DNA from 3 places in the Streptomyces sp. NPDC033178 genome. Region 2 is predicted to be linked to each of the others. Evidence: riboswitches for the same ligand, from Rfam matches in the RefSeq annotation. Region 2 holds a riboswitch; each other region holds the start of a gene.
What was found. Region 2 has a riboswitch for S-adenosylmethionine ahead of ACZ5VQ_RS13625 (aminotransferase class V-fold PLP-dependent enzyme). Riboswitches for the same ligand answer to the same signal wherever they lie in the genome.

Region 1: linked by a shared signal. The riboswitch ahead of thrC (threonine synthase) and the one ahead of ACZ5VQ_RS13625 (aminotransferase class V-fold PLP-dependent enzyme) in region 2 are both predicted to bind S-adenosylmethionine.
Region 3: linked by a shared signal. The riboswitch ahead of ACZ5VQ_RS07755 (glutathione S-transferase C-terminal domain-containing protein) and the one ahead of ACZ5VQ_RS13625 (aminotransferase class V-fold PLP-dependent enzyme) in region 2 are both predicted to bind S-adenosylmethionine.

Annotation. Positions count from the first base shown of each region.
Region 1 is NZ_JBVIPT010000007.1:164,904-171,559, forward strand. Features, by position in the region: gene ACZ5VQ_RS19270 (ABC transporter substrate-binding protein) at 1-107, shown strand, start outside; gene ACZ5VQ_RS19275 (DUF3263 domain-containing protein) at 140-379, shown strand; gene otsB (trehalose-phosphatase) at 600-1,451, shown strand; gene ACZ5VQ_RS19285 (alpha,alpha-trehalose-phosphate synthase (UDP-forming)) at 1,505-2,920, opposite strand; gene ACZ5VQ_RS19290 (glucosyl-3-phosphoglycerate synthase) at 3,139-4,086, opposite strand; SAM riboswitch class I at 4,291-4,448, shown strand; gene thrC (threonine synthase) at 4,466-5,770, shown strand; gene ACZ5VQ_RS19300 (MoaD/ThiS family protein) at 5,920-6,195, shown strand; gene ACZ5VQ_RS19305 (cold-shock protein) at 6,651-6,656, shown strand, end outside.
Region 2 is NZ_JBVIPT010000005.1:8,264-14,919, forward strand. Features, by position in the region: gene trpD (anthranilate phosphoribosyltransferase) at 1-739, shown strand, start outside; SAM riboswitch class IV at 1,052-1,168, shown strand; gene ACZ5VQ_RS13625 (aminotransferase class V-fold PLP-dependent enzyme) at 1,330-2,724, shown strand; gene ACZ5VQ_RS13630 (glycerate kinase family protein) at 2,795-3,997, opposite strand; gene ACZ5VQ_RS13635 (SLC13 family permease) at 4,050-5,468, opposite strand; gene ACZ5VQ_RS13640 (response regulator transcription factor) at 5,625-6,287, opposite strand; gene ACZ5VQ_RS13645 (sensor histidine kinase) at 6,343-6,656, opposite strand, start outside.
Region 3 is NZ_JBVIPT010000003.1:88,617-95,272, forward strand. Features, by position in the region: gene ACZ5VQ_RS07745 (LLM class flavin-dependent oxidoreductase) at 1-973, opposite strand, end outside; gene ACZ5VQ_RS07750 (putative leader peptide) at 1,049-1,171, opposite strand; SAM riboswitch class IV at 1,443-1,588, shown strand; gene ACZ5VQ_RS07755 (glutathione S-transferase C-terminal domain-containing protein) at 1,798-2,493, shown strand; gene ACZ5VQ_RS07760 (AfsR/SARP family transcriptional regulator) at 2,628-5,900, shown strand; gene ACZ5VQ_RS07765 (DUF4394 domain-containing protein) at 6,085-6,656, shown strand, end outside.

The DNA.
Region 1 (6,656 bases), on a different contig from region 2:
CGGACATCAAGCAGCAGATAGGAAAGGCCGTGGGCCCGAAGGGCAGTCCGGCGGCGATCCTGGGACAGCTGCAGCGGGCCGCCGCCGCGGAGGAGAACGCGGCGTAGCCCTGTCGGTGGCAGCGGCTACCGTGCCGGGCATGGACGACGAGGAGCTGACACCCCAGGAGCGTGCCGTCCTTGCGCTGGAGCGGCGGGGGTGGGTCACGCCGGGAGCCAAGGAGCGGGCGATACGGGAGGAGCTGGGGCTGGCCCCCGTCCGCTACTACCAGCTCCTGAACGCCCTCCTGGACGCGCCCCGGGCCCTGGCCCACGACCCCGTCACGGTCAATCGGCTGCGACGGGTGAGGGATGTGCGCCGGGGGGAGAGGGAGGGCTGAGGGCTTTTCCTCGCCCCCGCCGCCCCTACCCATTCCCGTCCCTTACTCAGGGGCTCCGCCCCCGAACCCCCAAAAGACTGCGCAGTTCCCCGCGCCCCTGAGGTATTCAGCCCCTCCGGCGTTTGAGGAGCGGGGGTTCGGGGGCTGGCCCCCGAAAGGGACGGGAATGGGTAGGGGCGGCGGGGGCGAAAGACTTCCCGGCCGCGGATAGGGTCGCAGCATGGCCAGTCACCCCGAGTCATCGTCGATGCCGACCCCCGTGACCCCGGCGGGCCGAGACGGCCTCGAAGCCATCATCGCGCGGCCCGCCAGGGCAGTCCTCGCCTTCGACTTCGACGGCACCCTCGCCCCGATCGTCCCCGACCCCGAACAGGCCCGCGCCCACCCGGACGCCGTACCCGCCCTGGCGGCACTCGCCCCGAAGGTCGCCTCCGTCGCCGTCGTCACCGGACGACCGGCCGGCGTGGCCGTACGCCACGGCGGCTTCGCCGGAGTCCCCGGCCTGGAGCACCTCGTCGTGCTCGGCCACTACGGGGCGGAACGCTGGGACGCCGTCACCGGCACCGTCCAGGCCCCCGCCCCCCACCCCGGCGTCGCCGAGGCCCGCGCCGAACTCCCCGGGTTCCTCGACGCCATCGGCGCCTGGCAGGGCACGTGGATCGAGGAGAAGGGCCGGGCCGTCGCGGTCCACACCCGCCGCGCCCAGGACCCCCAGGCCGCCTTCGAGGCCCTCCGCGAACCCCTCGCCGAACTCGCCACCCGCCACGGCCTGATCGTCGAACCGGGAAGAATGGTGCTGGAACTGCGGCCGCCCGGCATGGACAAGGGCGTCGCCCTCGGCGAGTACGTACGCGACGCCGGCGCCGAGTCGGTCATGTACTGCGGCGACGACCTCGGCGACCTCCCCGCCTTCGCCGCCGTCGACAAACTCCGCTCCGACGGCGTCCACGGCCTCCTGGTCTGCAGCGGCAGCAACGAGGTCACGGAACTGTCCGACCGCGCGGACCTGGTGGTGGACGGCCCGCAGGGAGTAGTACGCCTACTGGCTGCACTGGCGACGAAGCTGGGCTGAACCCGTGCCCCTCCAGGGCCGCGGGGAACTGCGCGATCTTTTGGCTTCTGGGCCTAACCCGCGGAGCGCAGCGCGTGCAGCTGGTCCAGGAACCACTGTGCCGGAGGCAGAGCGGTGGCAGCCGCGGCCAACCGCTTTGTCCTCTCGGCCCGTTCCCCCGCCGGCATCGTCAACGCCTCGTGCAACGCCCGGGCCGTGCCCGAAACGTCATACGGATTCACCACGACCGCGTCCTCGCCCAACTCCTCGTACGCCCCTGCCTCCCGCGAGAGCACCAGCACGCACCCGTCGTCCGACACGACCGGCACCTCCTTGGCGACGAGGTTCATGCCGTCCCGGATGGGGTTGACGAGGGCCACGTCCGCCAGCCGGTAGGAGGCCAGTGAACGTGCGAAGTCGTCCTTGAGGTTCAGCAGGACGGGGGTCCAACCGGGCGTCCCGTACTGGGAGTTGATCTCGTCCGCGACCCGCTGCACCTCGGCCGTGTAGTCGCGGTAGACCGCCAGGTCCTGCCGCGACGGGTACGCGAACGCCACGTGCACCACCCGCTCGCGCCACTCCGGGCGCTCCTCCAGCAGCTCCCGGAACGCCAGCAGCCCGCGCACGATGTTCTTGGACAGCTCGGTCCGGTCCACCCGCACGATCGCCTTACGGGCGCTGCCGTCGGGGGCCGTGCCGATCTGCTCGCGCAGTACCGCCAGCCGCTCGTCCACGTCCGGCCGGTGCGAGCGCTCGCGCAGGAAGTCCGCGTCCGCCCCGAGACCGTGCACCCCGATCCGCGTACCGGAGGGAATCCCGGGACCCAGGACGGCGTGACAGCAGTCCGTGAACGCGTCCGCCCACCGCTGGGTGAGGAACGCGGCCCGGTCCGCTCCGAGGATCCCGCCGAGCACCTTCGCCGCGATGTCGTCCGGCAGCAGCCGGAAGTACTCCGGCGGCGCCCAAGGCGTGTGCGAGAAGTGCCCGATCCGCAGGTCGGGGCGGAGCTCGCGGAGCATCCGCGGGACGAGGGTCAGGTGGTAGTCCTGCACGAGGACGGCCGCGCCCTCCGCCGCCTCCTCGGCCAGCGCCTCGGCGAAGGCGTGGTTGTACGTCTCGTACGCCGCCCACTGGCGCCGGAACTCCTTGTCGAAGACCGGCTCCAGCGGTGTCTGGTAGAGCAGGTGGTGCACGAACCACAGCGCGGAGTTGGCGATGCCGTTGTACGCGGCCTCGTGGGTGGCGGCGTCGATGTCCAGCATCCGTACGCCGTCCTCGCCCACCCCTCGTCGTACGGCCTCGCGGTCGCCGTCGCCGAGGGCCGAGCACACCCACAGGGCGCCCGCGTCCGGGCCGATCGCGGAGAGGCCGGAGACGAGGCCGCCTCCGCCGCGCTTGGCGGTGAGCGCCCCGGTCTCGTCCAGGGTGTACGAGACCGGGCCGCGGTTGGAGGCGACCAGGATGTTGTGGGTGGCGCGGGTGGAGACCATGCCTCGAAATCTAGCCCTTGGTGTAAACGCTCAAACGTTCCCCTCGCCGTGGAGGCGGGGTTGTCGGTTGGCTGCGGGCCGGTGGGGGCTGGTCGCGCCCCGCGGCGGAGCCGCAAATGTCACGGCCCCGCGCCCCTTCAAGGGGCGCGGGGAACTGCGCAATCTTTTGGCTTTAGGGGCGCGGCGCCGCAGACAACAACGGCGCACCCCGCGGAGCGCTACGCCGCCTTGCGTTCCACGTACTCCTCGATCTCCGCCATCGGCGGCCTCTCCTCCATGTCCACCGAGTACGTGCGGGGCTCGAAGCCGTGCTCGCCTCGTTCGAACTGGGTCAGGGAGGGGCGGATCATGTGGCCGCGGGCCAGGCGGAGCTGGGCGGTGCGGTAGATCGCGGCGGACATGCGGCCCAGGGCCTGGCCGTCCTGGTGGCGGTGCTTGCGGACGCCGACGTCGACCTGGGCCAGGGCGTCCAGACCCACCAGGTGCAGCGCGTCGACCAGCATGCCCAGCTCGACGCCGTACCCGACGGGGAACGGGAGCTGTTCGAGGAGGGAGCGGCGGGCCGCGTACTCCCCGCCCAGCGGCTGGACGAAGCCGGCCAGCTGCGGCCAGTGCATGTTCAGGAGCGGGCGGGCCATGAGTTCGGTGACCCGACCCCCCTGACCTGCGGCGGAGCCCAGCGGGCGGTCGTACATCGCCTTGACGAGATCCACGCCCGGTTCGGTGAGGAGCGGGCCGACGATCCCGGAGACGAAGTCCGCCGAGAACTCCTTCAGGTCCGCGTCGACGAAGGCCACGATGTCTCCGCGGGTGACGAGGAGCGAGCGCCACAGCACCTCGCCCTTGCCGGGGACGGCCGGCAGCCGGGGCAGGATCTCGTCCCGGTGCACGACACGGGCGCCCGCGTCGGCGGCGACCTCGGAGGTGCGGTCCGTCGAACCCGAGTCGATCACCACGATCTCGTCGACGAGCGGCACCTTCCTGGTCATCAGCTCACGGCGGATGATCGCGACGATCTCGCCGACGGTCTCCTCCTCGTTGAGCGCGGGCAGTACGACACTCACCGTGGAGCCGGTGGCACGCTTCGCGGCGATGAGTTGCTTGAGCGGGCGGTCCTCGACGGACCAGGAGCGCGTGCTCAGCCAGCGCTCGACGTCTTCCAGCACGTGCGGCTCTCCCTTGCGTTCATTGGGATGCGTGTGCCCGCCGCGGCCTGCAGTGTGGGTTGTGTCACTGTCATCTCGCGGTTCGGACGGCTCTCTCCACCATCCAGGCCTTCGGTTACAGTCTTGAACAACGCTGATGACCATCGCATGTCGGGGGTCGTTGCGTGCACAACCAAAACCAGAGCCAGAACCACAACTGAATACCGCTCATCCAGAGGGGCAGAGGGATACGGCCCGTTGAAGCCCCGGCAACCCTCCAGCCGGTCTCGGCCTGATCATCGTCGATCAGCGCAGCGAGGCTCCCGGCTAGGGAAGGTGCCAAATCCGTCTCACGGCGAAGTGCGTCGTGAGGAAGATGAGGAGAAAGGGCCTCGCCTCCATGGCTGCGCAGACAGTTGCAAGCACCACGAACTCCACCACCGCCGCGAACTCCGTCGACCTCGGCCCGGCCGCCGCGCTTTCCTGCCGGGAATGCGGCCACCGCGTCCCGCTCGGTCCGGTCTTCGCCTGCGAGGAGTGTTTCGGCCCGCTGGAGATCGCGTACGACTTCTCGGCCTATGACACCGAGGAGCTCCGCAAGCGGATCGAAGCGGGCCCCGCGAACATCTGGCGTTACGCGCCGCTGCTGCCCGTCCCCGCGGACGTGGCCGACAAGCCGAACATCAACCCCGGCTGGACCAAGCTCGTCCAGGCCGACAACCTCGCGCGCGAGCTGGGTGTCGACGCCGGCAAGCTCTTCGTGAAGGACGACTCCGGCAACCCGACGCACTCCTTCAAGGACCGCGTCGTCGCCCAGGCCATCGAGGCCGCGCGTGCCTTCAACTTCACCACCCTCTCCTGCTCCTCCACCGGCAACCTCGCCGGCGCGGTGGGCGCCGCCGCCGCGCGCGCCGGCTTCAGGTCCTGCGTGTTCATCCCGCACGACCTGGAGCAGGGCAAGGTCGTCATGGCCGCGGTCTACGGCGGCGAGCTCGTCGGCATCGAGGGCAACTACGACGACGTGAACCGCTTCTGCTCCGAGCTGATCGGCGACCCGGCCGGCGAGGGCTGGGGCTTCGTCAACGTCAACCTGCGGCCGTACTACGCGGAGGGCTCCAAGACCCTCGCGTACGAGATCTGTGAGCAGCTCGGCTGGCAGCTGCCCGACCAGCTGGTCGTCCCGATCGCCTCCGGCTCGCAGCTCACGAAGATCGACAAGGGTCTGCAGGAGCTGATCAAGCTCGGGCTCGTCGAGGACAAGCCGTACAAGATCTTCGGTGCGCAGGCCGAGGGCTGCTCGCCGGTGTCCGTGGCGTACAAGGCCGGGCACGATGTCGTACGGCCGCAGAAGCCGAACACGATCGCGAAGTCGCTCGCGATCGGAAACCCGGCGGACGGTCCTTACGTTCTCGATATCGCCCGGCGTACGGGTGGGGCCGTGGAGGACGTGAACGACGAGCAGGTGGTCGACGCGATCAAGTTGCTGGCGCGGACCGAGGGGATCTTTGCGGAGACCGCCGGTGGTGTGACGGTGGGGGTGGCGAAGAAGCTGATCGAGAACGGTCTGCTGGATCCGAGTCTGACCACGGTTGTCCTCAATACCGGTGATGGTCTGAAGACCCTGGACGCGGTTGCTTCCGACACGGGGCTGACCGCGACGATCCGGCCGAACCTGGATTCCTTCCGTGAGGCTGGGCTCGGTTAGTCGTTGTTCCTTCGCTGCGGGTGCGTGGGGGCTGGTCGCGCCCCGCGGCGGAGCCGCAAATGTCACTGCCCCGCGCCCCTGAAAGCCAAAGACTGCGCAGTTCCCCGCGCCCCTGAAGGGGCCACCCACTCCGACGGAGGTCCAACCCCATGAGCGTCAACGTTCGTATCCCCACCATCCTGCGCACCTACACGGGCGGCAAGGCCGAGGTTTCTGCTGAGGGTGGGACTCTTGGTGAGGTCATCTCCGATCTGGAGAAGAACCACACCGGGATCGCCGCCCGGGTCCTGGACGACCAGGGGCAGTTGCGCCGGTTCGTCAACGTGTACGTGAACGACGACGACGTCCGCTTCGAGCAGGGCCTGGAGACGGCGACGCCGGACGGTGCCGGGGTGTCGATCATTCCCGCGGTCGCCGGCGGCTGACCGTCGGGCGCCGCGCCGAGGGCTGATCATTACCTTCGGTAACGGACGTCACCGAGAGTTCATCGAATTGCCCCCTCCGTGAGAGAAGCGGAAGGGGCAATTCTGTATGGTTGAGCGCGGTACAGTTGGGGAACCTGCTTCGATCCGCACGCCGGGCGCATTGAGATCCCGCCCGAAGCCCGACAAGAAGTAGCCAAAGTGCCCCGCCTTTTTGAGCCTTTTATGGCATTCATGGGGCCCGACTTGCCCTGAATCTTCGTGAATTCTTCACATATTCCCGATCGGTCGTGCCCGGAATTCTCGTCGGATTGACCTGTTGCAGACGGCAGTTGGACGGATACATTCAGCCGCGGTCGACGCGTTCCGGCGCACACCCCCAACCGTTGGGGGGTGAGGTCTGACCCGGATCCGCGAAGTGCGGGTCTGTGCAAGGGCCAGTAATAGGGGAGTTAGGCATGGCT
Region 2 (6,656 bases):
GGCGATCGTCATCGCCGGTACGGGTGCCAAGGTCGTCAAGCACGGCAACCGGGCGGCCTCCTCGGCCTCCGGGGCGTCCGACGTGCTGGAGAAGCTCGGGGTCAATCTGGAGCTGCCGACACATCGGGTGGCCCAGGTCGCCGAGACGGCCGGGATCACCTTCTGCTTCGCGGCGAAGTTCCACCCCGCGATGCGCTACGCGGGCGCCGCGCGCGGGCAGCTGGGGATCCGTACGGTCTTCAACGCGCTGGGTCCGCTGACCAATCCGGCGAAGGTGAGGGCGCAGGCCGTCGGGTGCGCCGATCCCCGGATGGCGCCGATCATGGCCGGTGTCTTCGCCGAGCGCGGCAACTCCTCGCTCGTCTTCCGCGGTGACGACGGGCTGGACGAGCTGACGACGACCGCTACGTCGCGGGTGTGGATCGTACGGGACGGGAAGGTGCGCGAGGAGTCGTTCGATCCGCGTGACGTGGGGATCGAGCTGGTGCCCGTGGAGGCGCTGCGCGGGGCCGACGCCTCGTACAACGCGGATGTGGCCCGGCGGCTGCTCAACGGGGAGACCGGGCCCGTTCGTGACGCCGTGCTGCTGAACTCCGCGGCGGCGCTGGTGGCTCTGTCGCCGGGGGACGGGCCGCTCGCGGACCAGCTCCGGGCGGGGATGGTGAAGGCGGCGGCCGCGATCGACTCCGGGGCGGCGAAGGCGACGCTGGAGCGGTGGGTGGCGGCGACCAACGCGTAGCCGCTGGGCCGGCCTTTTTCTTCGCCCCCGCCGCCCCTTCCCGTCCCGTCCCCTGGGGGCTCCGCCCCCAGACCCCCGTATCGCGCTGAACGCGCTCGTCCTCAAACGCCGGACGGGCTGATGGTGTCGGCCCGGGCTGCGAAGTATTCAGCCCCTCCGGCGTTTGAGGAGCGGGGGTTCGGGGGCTGGCCCCCGAAAAGGGACGGGAATGGGTAGGGGCGGCGGGGGCGAAAAGGCCCCGTCGCTCCCCGGCCGTTCCGGCATCCGGACGGCGGGGTTGCGTCGGGAAGATCGTGTGGCAAGATGCAGGCAGGTCATGAGCGACAGCCATCAGGCCCCGGCCGGCTGTCCGGCAACCCTCCGTCCGTGGCGGGGTGCCCCGGGTGAAGACCAGGCCGTAGGCAGTGAGGTCTACGGCAAGCGCGGACCCCTCGCATCACCAGGGGTCCTGGTCGTCCGAGGGAGCCTTCTGTGAGCAAGCGAATGCGATAGGGCGTAGAGCCCCGCCTCCGCACCCCCCTTTTCACCTCACCCGCGCTTGAGCCCTACCCGCTCGCGTGGTGTTCCCGCCTGCCTCACAGGAGTTCGCCATGTCTGTTTCCACCGCTGTCTCCACTGCCGCTGTCGCTGCCGCCGACGAGCCCGTGTGCCGTGACACCTCCGCGTCGCTGCCCGTGCTGGGGCGAGACGTCACCGTCCCGCTGGTCACCGGCGGCGAGGTCACCTACGCCGCGCTCGACTACGCCGCCAGCGCCCCGGCCCTCCAGCGGGTGTGGGACGACGTGGCCGCGTACGCCCCGTACTACGGGAGCGTGCACCGCGGGGCCGGGTACCTCTCCCAGCTGTCCACCGACCTGTTCGAGAACGCCCGCAGGACCGTCGAGGAGTTCCTCGACTGCCGCGACGGCGACCAGGTCGTCTTCACCCGGTCCACCACCGACTCGCTCAACCTCCTCGCCGCCGCCCTGCCCGCCGACTGCCAGGTCTTCGTCTTCGAGACCGAGCACCACGCGTCCCTGCTCCCGTGGCGGAACGCCCGCGTCACCTACCTCAACGCCCCGCGCACCCCGGGCGAGGCCGTCGCCACGCTGGAGCGGGCGCTCGCCGAGCGGGACCCCCACGGTCCGGCGCTCGTGTGCGTCACGGGCGCCTCGAACGTCACCGGCGAGCTGTGGCCCGTACGGGAACTGGCCGCCGCCGCCCACACGAACGGCGCCCGGATCGTGCTCGACGCCGCCCAGCTCGCGCCCCACCACCCCGTGTCCGTACGGGAGTTGGACGTCGACTGGGTCGCCTTCTCCGGTCACAAGCTGTACGCGCCCTTCGGGTCGGGTGTCCTCGCCGGACGCGCCGACTGGCTGACCGAGGCCGAGCCGTACCTCGCGGGCGGGGGTGCCTCGCGGAAGGTCTCACGGCGGGTGGACGGCGGCGTCGACGTCGAGTGGCACGAGAGCGCCGCACGGCACGAGGCCGGGTCGCCCAACGTCATCGGTGCCTACTCCATCGCCTCCGCCTGCAAGGCCCTCACCGAGGCCGGCTTCGACACGCTGGTCGCCCGGGAGCAGCACCTGATCGACACCGTCAGGACCGGTCTCGCCGAGGTGCCCGAGGTGCGTGTCCTCTCGCTCTTCGGCGACGACGCGCCCCGCGTCGGTGTCATCTCCTTCGTCGTCGAGGGCTGGAACAGCTCGCACTTCGCCGCCGCGCTCTCCGCCGAGTACGGCATCGGAGTGCGGGACGGTCTGTTCTGCGCGCACCCGCTCGTACGCACCCTCCTCGGCAGCGACCCGCAGACCCAGGGCGAGTGCGGTGCCCCCGAGGCGGCGCCCGGCGAGAAGTCGCTCAACGCGATCCGCGTGAGCTTCGGGGCGGGCACGCCCGACGAGCACGTCAAGCGGTTCGTCCGTGCCGTCAAGGAACTCGTGAGCGACGGCGCGAAGTGGAACTACCGCACGGTGGAAGGGCGTTGCGTCCCGGCGGTGTGACCCCGGTCTGACCCCGGTCTGACCGGCTGGTGGCTCCCCGAGTGTCCGCCGCCCCCCGCCGGGGCTGCGCTCACACGCCCGCCCCTCGTGGCAGCCCCGCCCCCAGCAGGATCATCCGCAGCGCTCGCTCGGTCGCGTCGGTGAGGAGTTCGGAGGCTCGTACGAGGGCCTCGGCCAGGGCCATCGGGGCGGGCAGGATGCCGGTGAAGGCGTCCACGCCCGGGACCGTGTGGGCGCCCTCGCCGAGGGTGCCCGCCAGGGCGAGGACCGGGCGTCCGTTCAGTTTGGCGCGGCGGGCCACCTCGGCCGGGACCTTGCCACGCGGTGTCTGGTGGTCCAGGGCACCCTCCGCGGTGAGGACCAGGTCGGCGCGGGCGAGGCGGGCGTCCAGGTCGAGGTGGTCGAGGAGCACCTCGAAGCGGGGGAGGAGACGGGCGCCGAGAGCGGCGAGGCCCGCGCCCAGGCCGCCGGAGGCACCCGTACCGGGGCCGCCGTACAGGTCACAGGTGACCGGGAGGTCCCGGGTGAGGACGTACGCCCAGTTCTCCAGGCCCGCGGACAGCTCCTCGACCTGCGCGGGGGTCGCGCCCTTCTGCGGACCGAAGACCCGGGCGACGCCGCGCTCACCGCAGAGCACGTTGTACGGGTTGCAGGCGACCAGCAGTTCCGTGTGGGCCAGACGGGGGTCGAGACCCTTCGGGTCGATGTGGTGCAGGCGGGTCAACTCACGGCCCCCGTGGGGGAGTTCGAAGCCGTCCTCGTCGAGCAGGCGGGCGCCGAGCGCCTGCAGGGCTCCGGCGCCCCCGTCCGACGTACCCGAGTCGCCGCAGCCGACGAGGATGCGGCGTACGCCCGTGTCGAGGGCGGCGCGGATCAGCTCGCCGACGCCGTACGTGGTGGTGGCGCCCGGGTCGCGCAGGCTGTGCGGGACGAGGGAGAGGCCGGCCACCGCCGCCATCTCCACGACGGCCGTGTCGGCGGAGCCGAGGTCGGAGCCGGAGCCGGATCCGACACCGGATCCAGCGCCGAGCAGCGCGAAGTGGGTGCCCACGGGCTCGCCGAGCGGGCCGGTGGCGGGCAGGGCGACCAGTCGGCCCCCGGTCGCCGAGGCGAGGGCCCGGGCAGTCCCCTCGCCGCCGTCCACCAGCGGGATCAGGTCGACCTCGGCGTCCGGTACGACACGGCGTACGCCCGCCGCGATGGCGTCGGCGGCGGCCTGTGCGGACAGGGACTCCTTGAAGCCACTGGGGGCGACGGCGAAACGGGTCAGCATGAGAGGGCTCCTTGAGGACTTCACGGCTTGCGGGCTTGCGGGCTTGCGGGCTTCAGGGCTTGAGGACCGGTATGCCGAGCAGCGGCCACACGGTGTGGGCGAAGAGCAGGACGAGCGCGGCCGTCAGCGGGGCCAGGACCGCGGACAGGCGCAGCAGATCGCGCGGGGTGTACGTCGGTGTGCCGGGTATCTCGGCGAAGAGCGTGACCGGCTTGGCCGACGCCGGGAGCGTGTGGCAGAAGCCCGCCGCGGCGGTGGACGCCAGCGCGGCCGCGACCGGGTTGACTCCCGCGCCCACGGCGGCCGCGACCACCAGCGGTACGAGGACGGAGGACCGGGCCGAACGGGACTGCAGGACCAGATGCGCGGCCGTGCTCACCGCGACGACGAGCGCGAGGAACAGCCACGGGGCCACGTCCCCCGGCAGCCCGGACACCAGCCATCCCGCCGCCCCCGAATCCGCGAGCGCGACACCCATCGCCATCGTCGCGGCCATGAAGAGGAGCAGCGACCAGGGGACCGTCTTCAGAGCGTCCTTCAGGCCCACGGTTCCGAGAGCGGGCGAGGCCGCGACGACCGCGCCGATCAGGGCGACGACCGCGGGGGACACCTGGTGGAGGGGCTCGCTGCACCACAGCGCGACCACCGTGGCGAGCAGCAGCGCGCAGCGCGACTCGGCGGGCGACCAGGGGCCGGTGACGGGCTGCTCGCTGTGCTGCTGGATGTCATCGGCCGTGATCCGTACGGGAGTTCGGCGGTCCGCGCGCCGCGTCGTCGTCAACAGCACGGTTTCCGCGGCCAGATGGGAGGACGCCACGGCCAACGGCAGCCCGAGCAGCAGCCACTGTGTGAAGTCGATACGGTCCCCGGTCGTCTCCCACAGCACCGACACCGTGATCAGATGCGCACCGGCACCGATCAGGGTCGCCACCGCCGACAGGAGGATCACGGTCGGAAAGAGCAGCGCCAGCATCACGACCAGTCGCTTCCGGTCGGCCAGCACCTTGGCGAGCGCGAGGAACACCGGCAGCGCGAGCGCGGCCCGGCCGGAGGTGGCGGGCACCGCGAAGGCCGTCACCACCAGTGCGGCCGTCGTCAGATGCACCAACTGCCTGACGCTGCCCGCCCCGCCCACCAGGAAGGCCGCCGCCCGCCCCGCGAGCCCCGTCCGGGCCACGGCTGCCGCCAGCACGAAGGCGCAGATCAGCAGCCAGACCGTCGCGTCCCCGAGCGTGCCGAAGAGCGTCTCGCTGCTGATCACCCCGGTCACCGTGAGCGCGAGTCCCGCACCCAGGGCGATGTACGTGTCGTCGATGGGCGTACCGATCCACGCACAGGTCGCCAGCGCGAACACGGCGAGCGTCAGCCGCGCATCACCACCAAGCCCGGGAAGGTTGCCGGGCACGATCAGCAGGGCGCAGAGGCTCAGGGCCACACAGAGGGCGGAGGCTTGCCGAAGATTCAGACTCACGACATTCAGAGTTCAGCGGGGCGGTGAGTCTCCAATGAGCAGCACATGAAGGAAGCTTCACGGACCAGGCGGGGGCGCCCCTTTCAGGGGCGCGGGGAACTGCGCGATCAGCCACAGCGAACCCGCAGCCGAAATCCGACCCACCCAACGGAACACTCACACGGGGAGCCGATATCCCATCCCCCGCACAGTCTCCACCCGCTCCGCACCCAACTTCTTCCGCAACGAACGCACATACACATCAACGATGTTGGACCCGGGATCGAAGTCGTACCCCCACACATGCGACAGGATCTGCTCACGCGACAACACCTGCCCGGGGTGCCGCAGGAACAGCTCCAGCAGCACGAACTCACGGGCCGTCAGGTCGACGACCCGCTCGCCCGCGCGAGCCCGCCGCGTACGCAGATCCAACGTGAGGTCACCACCGCGCAGCATGGTGACCTCGGGCACCCCCGCCGCCGTACGCAACCGCAGCCGCACCCGCGCGAGGAGTTCCTCGAAACGGAACGGCTTGGTCATCCAGTCGTCGGCGCCGCCCTCCAGGCCCGCGACCGTGTCGCGTACGGAGTCCCGGGCGGTCAGCACGATCACCGGGACCGTCACCCGGGCCTCGCGCAGTTCGCGCAGCACGGTGAACCCGTCCCGGCCGGGCAGCCCGATGTCCAGGATCACCAGGTCGAAGCCGCCGGTCAGCGCGTATTCGTAGGCCGAGTCCCCGTCCGTGACGACGGTCGTGGTGAAGCCGCCTGCGCGCAGGCCCTTCTCGACGAAGGAGGCGATGCGCTCCTCGTCCTCGACGATCAGGATGCGCTTCATGTCCAACAGGCCTTTCCGGAAAGGGTGGTACCGGTGGTACGAGCAGTACACGTGTTCATGCGCGGTCCGCCTCAAGGAGCGGGTCCGGCACCGAGTCGAGCACGACGACGAAGGTGGCCCCGCCGCCCGGTGTCTGCCGCAGCCGGACCTTCCCGCCCCGGTGCCCCTCCGCGATGGCCCGCACGATCGACAGGCCGAGGCCCGCGCCGCTGCCCCGGGTGCCGCGCCTGGAGGTGCCGCGCCGGAACCGCTCGAAGATCACCTCGGCGTCCTGCGGCTGCACACCGGGGCCCGCGTCGGCGACGTACAACTCGATGGGGCCGCCGGTGACACGCGAGCCGATGACGCGCGAGCCGATCCGGATCGACT
Region 3 (6,656 bases), on a different contig from region 2:
TGGTGAACGGCGCTCCCGCGAGGGCGTCGAGGCGGTCCCTGCGGGCGGCCGCGGCGGCCGGATCGTCGTCGAGGAAAACCACCAAGTCGCCGAAGACGTGCAGGGGTTGGTCGGCGCGGCCCGCGAGGGCCTGTTCGGCGCGGATCTCGGCGACGATCGCGCGGGCCTGGTCGGTCTCGTGCGGGGTGACGTAGCCGATGTCGGCGGAGCGGGCCACCAGCCGGTACGGGACGGTCTGGTGTGCGAGTGCGCTGACGACGGGCTGGCCCTGGGGCGGACGCGGGGTGATGGAGGGGCCCTTGACGCTGAAGTGCGGGCCCTCGAAGTCGATGTAGTGGAGCTTGTCGCGGTCGACGAAGCGGCCGGTGGCCACGTCCCGGATCTCGGCGTCGTCCTCCCAGCTGTCCCAGAGTCTGCGCACGACCTCGACGTAGTCGGCCGTCTCGTCGAAGAGCTCGGTCACCACATCCCGCGTGGCCGGGCTGTCGTAGGCATCCAGGCGGGGCAGCGTACGGCGGCCGAAGTGCGCCGCCTCGTTCTGTCGTGCCGTCAACTGCACCCGCAGGCCCGCCCGGCCGGAACTCACATAGTCGAGGGTGGCGATGGCCTTGGAGATGTGGAACGGCTCCGTGTGCGTGGCCACCACGGTCGGCACCAGGCCTATGTGGCGGGTCAGCGGGGCGACACGGGCGGCGACGAGAACGGCGTCGAGCCGGCCGCGGACCTGGTCGGTCCGCCCGTCCGGCTCGATGAAGTGCGAGGACTGCAGTCCCAGGCCGTCCTCGAAGGTCACGAAGTCGAGAAGTCCGCGCTCGGCCTCGGCGACGAGGTCGGCCCAGTACTGGGCGGTGAACAGTTCCCGGGGCCGGGCCACCGGTTCGCGCCAGGCGGCGGGGTGCCAGCCGGCGCCATCGAGTGCCACGGCGAGGTGCAGATGGGCTGAAGAGGGCAGGGCAGAAGGTGCTGAGGACACGAGGGGTGTGCCTTCCTGATCGACCGTACGAGGAAGCCGGCCCTCACCTGAGGGCGCGGCCGCGTGGGATACAGGTCAGGAGCAACAGAGCGCGCCGGCAACGCGCAGCAGGTCGATGTGCGGCCGGGAGTAGAGGCGTACGCGATGGAGCGGGGCGGCCTTCGGGACGCCGCGGCGGGACACGGTTCGGGCTCGCACCTGCGTCACCTCCGCACTTCCGGCCCGGCGGACGGGAGTCCGGCCGACCTCATATTCGCGGGCCCTCGATGGGGCACCGCATCGTCGTCAACGGGCACAACAGTACGGCTGTGCCTTTTCTTCCTGCCATGGGGAGTTCTCGTTCGGAGTTCCTGTCGGGAGGCTTCCCGTCACGAGGTGCGAAGCCGGTCCGGTGGTCCGGCGGCCGGATGCCCAGTTGCTGAGACGCCGTCTTGACGGTCCCGCGGACCGCGTCAACACTGGCGGGGACGGTCACGATTGCCAGCGCCCGTCGTGCGGGGAATCCCCGTTCGTGCGGTCATCGGCCCCGGCCCGCTGGCAGGCAACCCTTCCACCGCGACGGGGTGCCCCGGGTGACGACCGGGTTCCGCCGGAGCGGCGGGGCAAGCGTGGTCTCGCGTCTCGCGAGCCCCGACGGCAGGACCGGTGGGAATGTCCAGGAACGGCTTGACGAGGCGCCTGCACATCGATTTGTCGCGTGTCTCCAGCGCTTACTGATCCGCTACGCGTCCGACCGATCCGGACCTGTACGGCAGCGCAGTCACTCCGTTCCGCCACTGGCGCCCACGAGGCGGCCAGGGCCTCCGCGTTCCCCCTGGAGAGTCATGCCCGAGACAGTTTCCCGCGGTTCCAGCAGCACTGACACCTTCACGTCGGCGGCCTCTCGCGCGACCGCTACTCACTCGTCCGGCCGTGGCACAGCCGCCGGCGGCACGGCCGTCCCCGGTCCGGCCGCCCGTCCGCACCGCTTCCGCGGCCGTATCGGCGTCGGTCTCGCGGGCGGCTTCTACCCGGCGCCGCACCGCTATCAGCTGTACCTGTCCGAGGCCTGTCCCTACTCGGGGCGTGTAGCGGTCGTCCTCGACCTGCTCGGCCTCAAGGGCTCGCTCACCACCACGCTCCTGAAGCTCCCCGCCGAGACGCCGGATGCCTTCGCATCACTGCGCGGCGCCTACGAGGCGACCTGGCACCACTACGACGGCCCGCTCACCGCGCCCGCGCTGTGCGACCGCTGGAGCGGACGCGTCGTCAGCAACCACGCGCCCGACATCCTCCGCGACCTCGCCGGCCTGCTCGCCGACGGAGCGTGTGAGTCCGCACTGGCTCGGCTCGACCGGCAACTCGCCTGCCACCCCTACGTGTTGGGCGATGAGCTCAGCACCACGGACAGGGACCTCTGGGTGACACTCACCCACCTCGACCACTTCGACGCGGCCGGCACCCTCACCGCGTACCGCCACATCGAGGATTACGTACGACGCCTCGGCGATCACCCGGGCCTTTCCGCCGACGAGCACTGAGCGCTCGGCGCAGGCCCACGAACCGGTGTGACAACTGCGCGGCACTGGGCCGGAATACGCCTTCCGGATATGCCGATGAGGGAGATAGAGAAAGGGAATAGTGGGGGAATTGTAAAACGGCGGGCGGGGGACGCATGCGCATTCAGGTACTCGGACCGGTATGCGCATGGCGGGACGGCACCCGCCTCGACCTCGGTTCGCCCCAGCGCCGCGCGGTACTGGCCCTGCTCGCCGTGTCCCGTGGACAGCAACTGCCGTTCTTCGGACTCGCGGACGCGCTGTGGGGCGAGCGCCCGCCGGCGACCGCGTCGAACGTCGTCCAGACCCACATCAAGCACCTGCGCCACCTGCTGGAACCGGACCGGCCACCACGCGCCCGCAGTGCGGTGCTCCCCCGGCTCGGCGACGGCTACGCGCTGCGCGTCCCGTACGACGCCATAGACCTGCTGCGCTTCAGGGACCTGGTCGCCGGGGCGGTGACCGTACGACGGGACGGGAGGGGCGGCGGCCAGGAGCGGGCGGCCGCACTGCTGACCGACGCGCTCGGGCTGTGGCAGCAACCGCCCCTCGCGGACCTGCCCTTCCTCTCCGCCCACCCGGTGGTCGTCGCGCTGGCGGAGGAACGTCGTGGTGCGGTCGCCCAGTACGGCGAGGCCATGATCGCGGCGGGCAGGACCGCCGACGCGTTGCCCGTCCTGGAGGAGACCGCGGTCGCGCAGCCGCTGGACGAGGATGCCCAGGCCCGGCTCATCCGGGCGTACGAGGCTGTCGGGCGGCGCGACCAGGCGGTCGCCGTCTACCGGCGGAGCCGCCGTCGGCTGGCCGACGAGCTCGGCGTCGACCCCGGCCCCGCGCTGGCCGAGGCGTATGCCGCCCTGCTGCGCCGCCGCCCCCGGCCTTCGACTCCCGGCGCCGGGCACGCTCCCGCCGACGGCCATGGCACGGCAGGCGCCGCCGAGTTGCCCGCTCAGGTGCCCGCCCACGTGCCCCCGTATCCGCCTTCGGCGCACCGATTACCCGCACAACTCCCGGCGGACGTACCCGACTTCGCGGGCCGTGACCCGGAACTGTCCGCACTCGACAGGCTGTTGGCCGCCGCGGCGGACAGCCCGACGGCCGGGGCCGTCTCGGTCGTCTCCGGCACTGCCGGAGTGGGGAAGACCGCACTGGCCGTGCACTGGGCGCACCGCACACGGCACCGCTTCCCCGACGGCCAGCTCTACGTCAACCTGCGCGGCTACGACCCTGAGCGCCCCATGCCTCCCGGCGACGCCCTCACTCGGTTCCTCAGCGTCCTCGGGGTTCCCGGTGACGCGATCCCGCTCGACGTCGACGACCGCGCGAGCCGGTTCCGGACCGAACTGGCCGACCGGCGGATGCTGTTGGTCCTCGACAACGCCCTGTCCGAGGAACAGGTCCGCCCGCTGCTTCCCGGCTCGCCGGCCTGTTCGGTCGTGGTCACCAGCCGGGACAGCCTCGCGGGACTGGTGGCCCTGCACGGCGCCCGCCGTATCGGTCTGGGCCCGCTTCCGCCGTCCGACGCGGTCGCCCTGCTGCGCACGCTCGTCGGGGCGCGTGTCGACACCGAGCCGGGGCCGGCCGCCGCCCTGGCCGAACAGTGCGCACGTCTCCCGCTGGCCCTCCGGGTCGCGGCCGAACTCGCCGTCGCCCACCCGTCGTCACGGCTGGCGGACCTGGTGGCGGAGCTGGCCGACCAGCAGCGGCGGCTCGATCTCCTGGACGCGGGTGGCGACCGGCGTGCGGCGGTGGAGGCGGTGTTCTCCTGGTCCTACGAGCGACTCCCCGCCCCGGCCGCCCGCACCTTCCGCCTGCTGAGCCTGCACCCGGGACCTGACGCGGACGCCCATGCGGTCGCGGCGCTGATCGGCGAAGCACCGGTCCGCGTGCCGGGCGAGGGGCATGCCCATGTGCCGGGCGCCGCGCAGGCCGAGAGACCCGGACACGTGCCGGGCACCCGGTCGGGCGAGGTGCCGGGCAGCGCGCCACGCCACACGCCGGAGCACGCGTCGGACCACTTGCCGGGCCGGACGCCGGCCCGCGCGTCGGAGGTCGTACCGGCCGACGAGCCCGCGGACGCCGGTGAGAGCCCCGCACACGCCGCCGGGACCCTGGCGTCGCTGGCCCGTGCCCACCTCCTTCAGCCCGCCCGGCCGGGCCGGTTCGGCACGCACGACCTGCTGCGTGCCTACGCGTTTCGCCTGACCCGTACGCATGACTCCGAGGCCGACCGGCAGGCCGCGCTGGTCCGTCTCTTCGACCACTATCTGGGCACGGCCGCGGCGGCCATGGACACGCTCTACCCGGCCGAGCGGCACCACAGGCCCGCCGTCGCACCCTCCGTCCATGTCTCGCCCGTCGTCGGCAACGCGGCGGCGGCACGGGCCTGGCTGGACGCCGAGCGGCCGACGCTGGCCGCCGTCTGCGCGGTGGCCGCGGACCGCGGCAGTCCCCGGCACGCCGTCCGACTGGCCGCTCTGCTGTTCCGCCACCTCGACTCCGGTCACCACACCGAGGCGCTGGAGATCCACCGCCACGCCCTGCGGGCCGCCGAGACGATCGGTGACCTGGGCGGGCAGGCCCACGCGCTGACCAATCTCGGGGTCGTGCACTGGCGGCTCGCCGACCCGGGATCGGCCGAGGACCACCTCGTACGCGCCCTCGAACTGCACCGCCGGACGGGCGACCTCGCGGGGCGGGCCAGAACCCTGTCCAACCTCGGCAACGTCCACTGGCGGCTGGGCAGTCTCCGCGACGCCGCGCACGACCATCAACAGGCCCTCGCGCTCTACCGGGAGACCGGCGACCAGGTGGGCCAGGCACGCACCCTCACCAATCTCGGCAATGTCCGTCTGCGGCTCGGCGAGTACGAACAGGCGGCCGACCACCAACGGCAGGCCCTCGCCCTGCACGATCTGACCGGTGACCGGATCGGTCGCGCCCGCACCCTCTCCCACCTCGGCAACGCCCTTCTGCGGCTGGGCCGTTCGGAGGCCGCCGCCGAGTGTCAGGAGCAGGCCCTCACGCTCTTCCAGCAGTTGGGGCACCACGGCGGGGAGGCGTACGCGCTGTCCGGCCTCGGCGACATCCGGCTGAGGCAGGGCGAGTTCGAGGCCGCCGTCACCTGTCAGCGACGGGCCCTCGAACTGTTCCGGGAGAACGGGGAGGGCTACGGCGAGGCGGCGGCGCTCAACGGCCTCGCCGAGGCGCTGCACGGCAGCGGCCGTCACGACGAGGCGCTCGACCATCACTCCACCGCGGCGACGGTCGCGGCCGTCACCGGTGAACACGACCAGCTGGCACGGGCGCACGCGGGCGTCGAGCAAGCCCGCCGGGCCCTGGGGCCGTGGGTGGCAGCCACCGCGTCGTCGACCACTTCGGGACCGTGAGCGCGCGGAGCCCCAGCCGTTCGGCCGTTCAACCACCGTCCAGTGGATGTCCAGTCCTGCCCCATAGCTTGCCGTCGCCGCCTGTCGATCCGGCCTGACGGACCAGGCGGCAACACCTCTGACACAGCACACGCTCGCGCTCACATCCACGCTCAAGCTCACGCCGACCGAGAGGGAAGTAGCGATGAAAGCAGGGCTCAAGAAGAGAATGGCCGCGGCGGTCGCGGCCGCGTCCGCCATGGCGGCACTCGTCGTGGCGACGCCGGGCACCAGCCACGCGGCGCCGCCCCGTCTGCTGGCGTTCGGCATCTCGGCCGACGGTACGCTGATGGCCGCGTTCAATACCGACGACCCCGGCACGCTCAACTGGTTCAAGCGCATCGACGGGCTCGTCGGCGACACCGCCGTCGTCGGGCTCGACTTCCGCGTACAGAACGGACTGTTGTACCTGGTCGGCAACAAGGGCGGCATCTACACGGTCCAGATCCCGCCCGCGGTCCCGAACCCGCTGGTCACCAAGGTCTCGCAGCTCAGTGTTCCGCTGCAGGGCACGAACTTCGGTGTCGACTTCAACCCCGCGGCCGACCGGTTGCGGATCATCAGTGACACCGGTCAGAACCTGGCGCACAACCTCGCCAACAGCAGCACCGCCACGAACACCCCTCTGACCACGGACGGGGCGACGACCCACGGCGTCACCGGAGCCGCCTACACCAACAACGACCTGAACTCGGCCACCGCGACGACGCTGTTCGA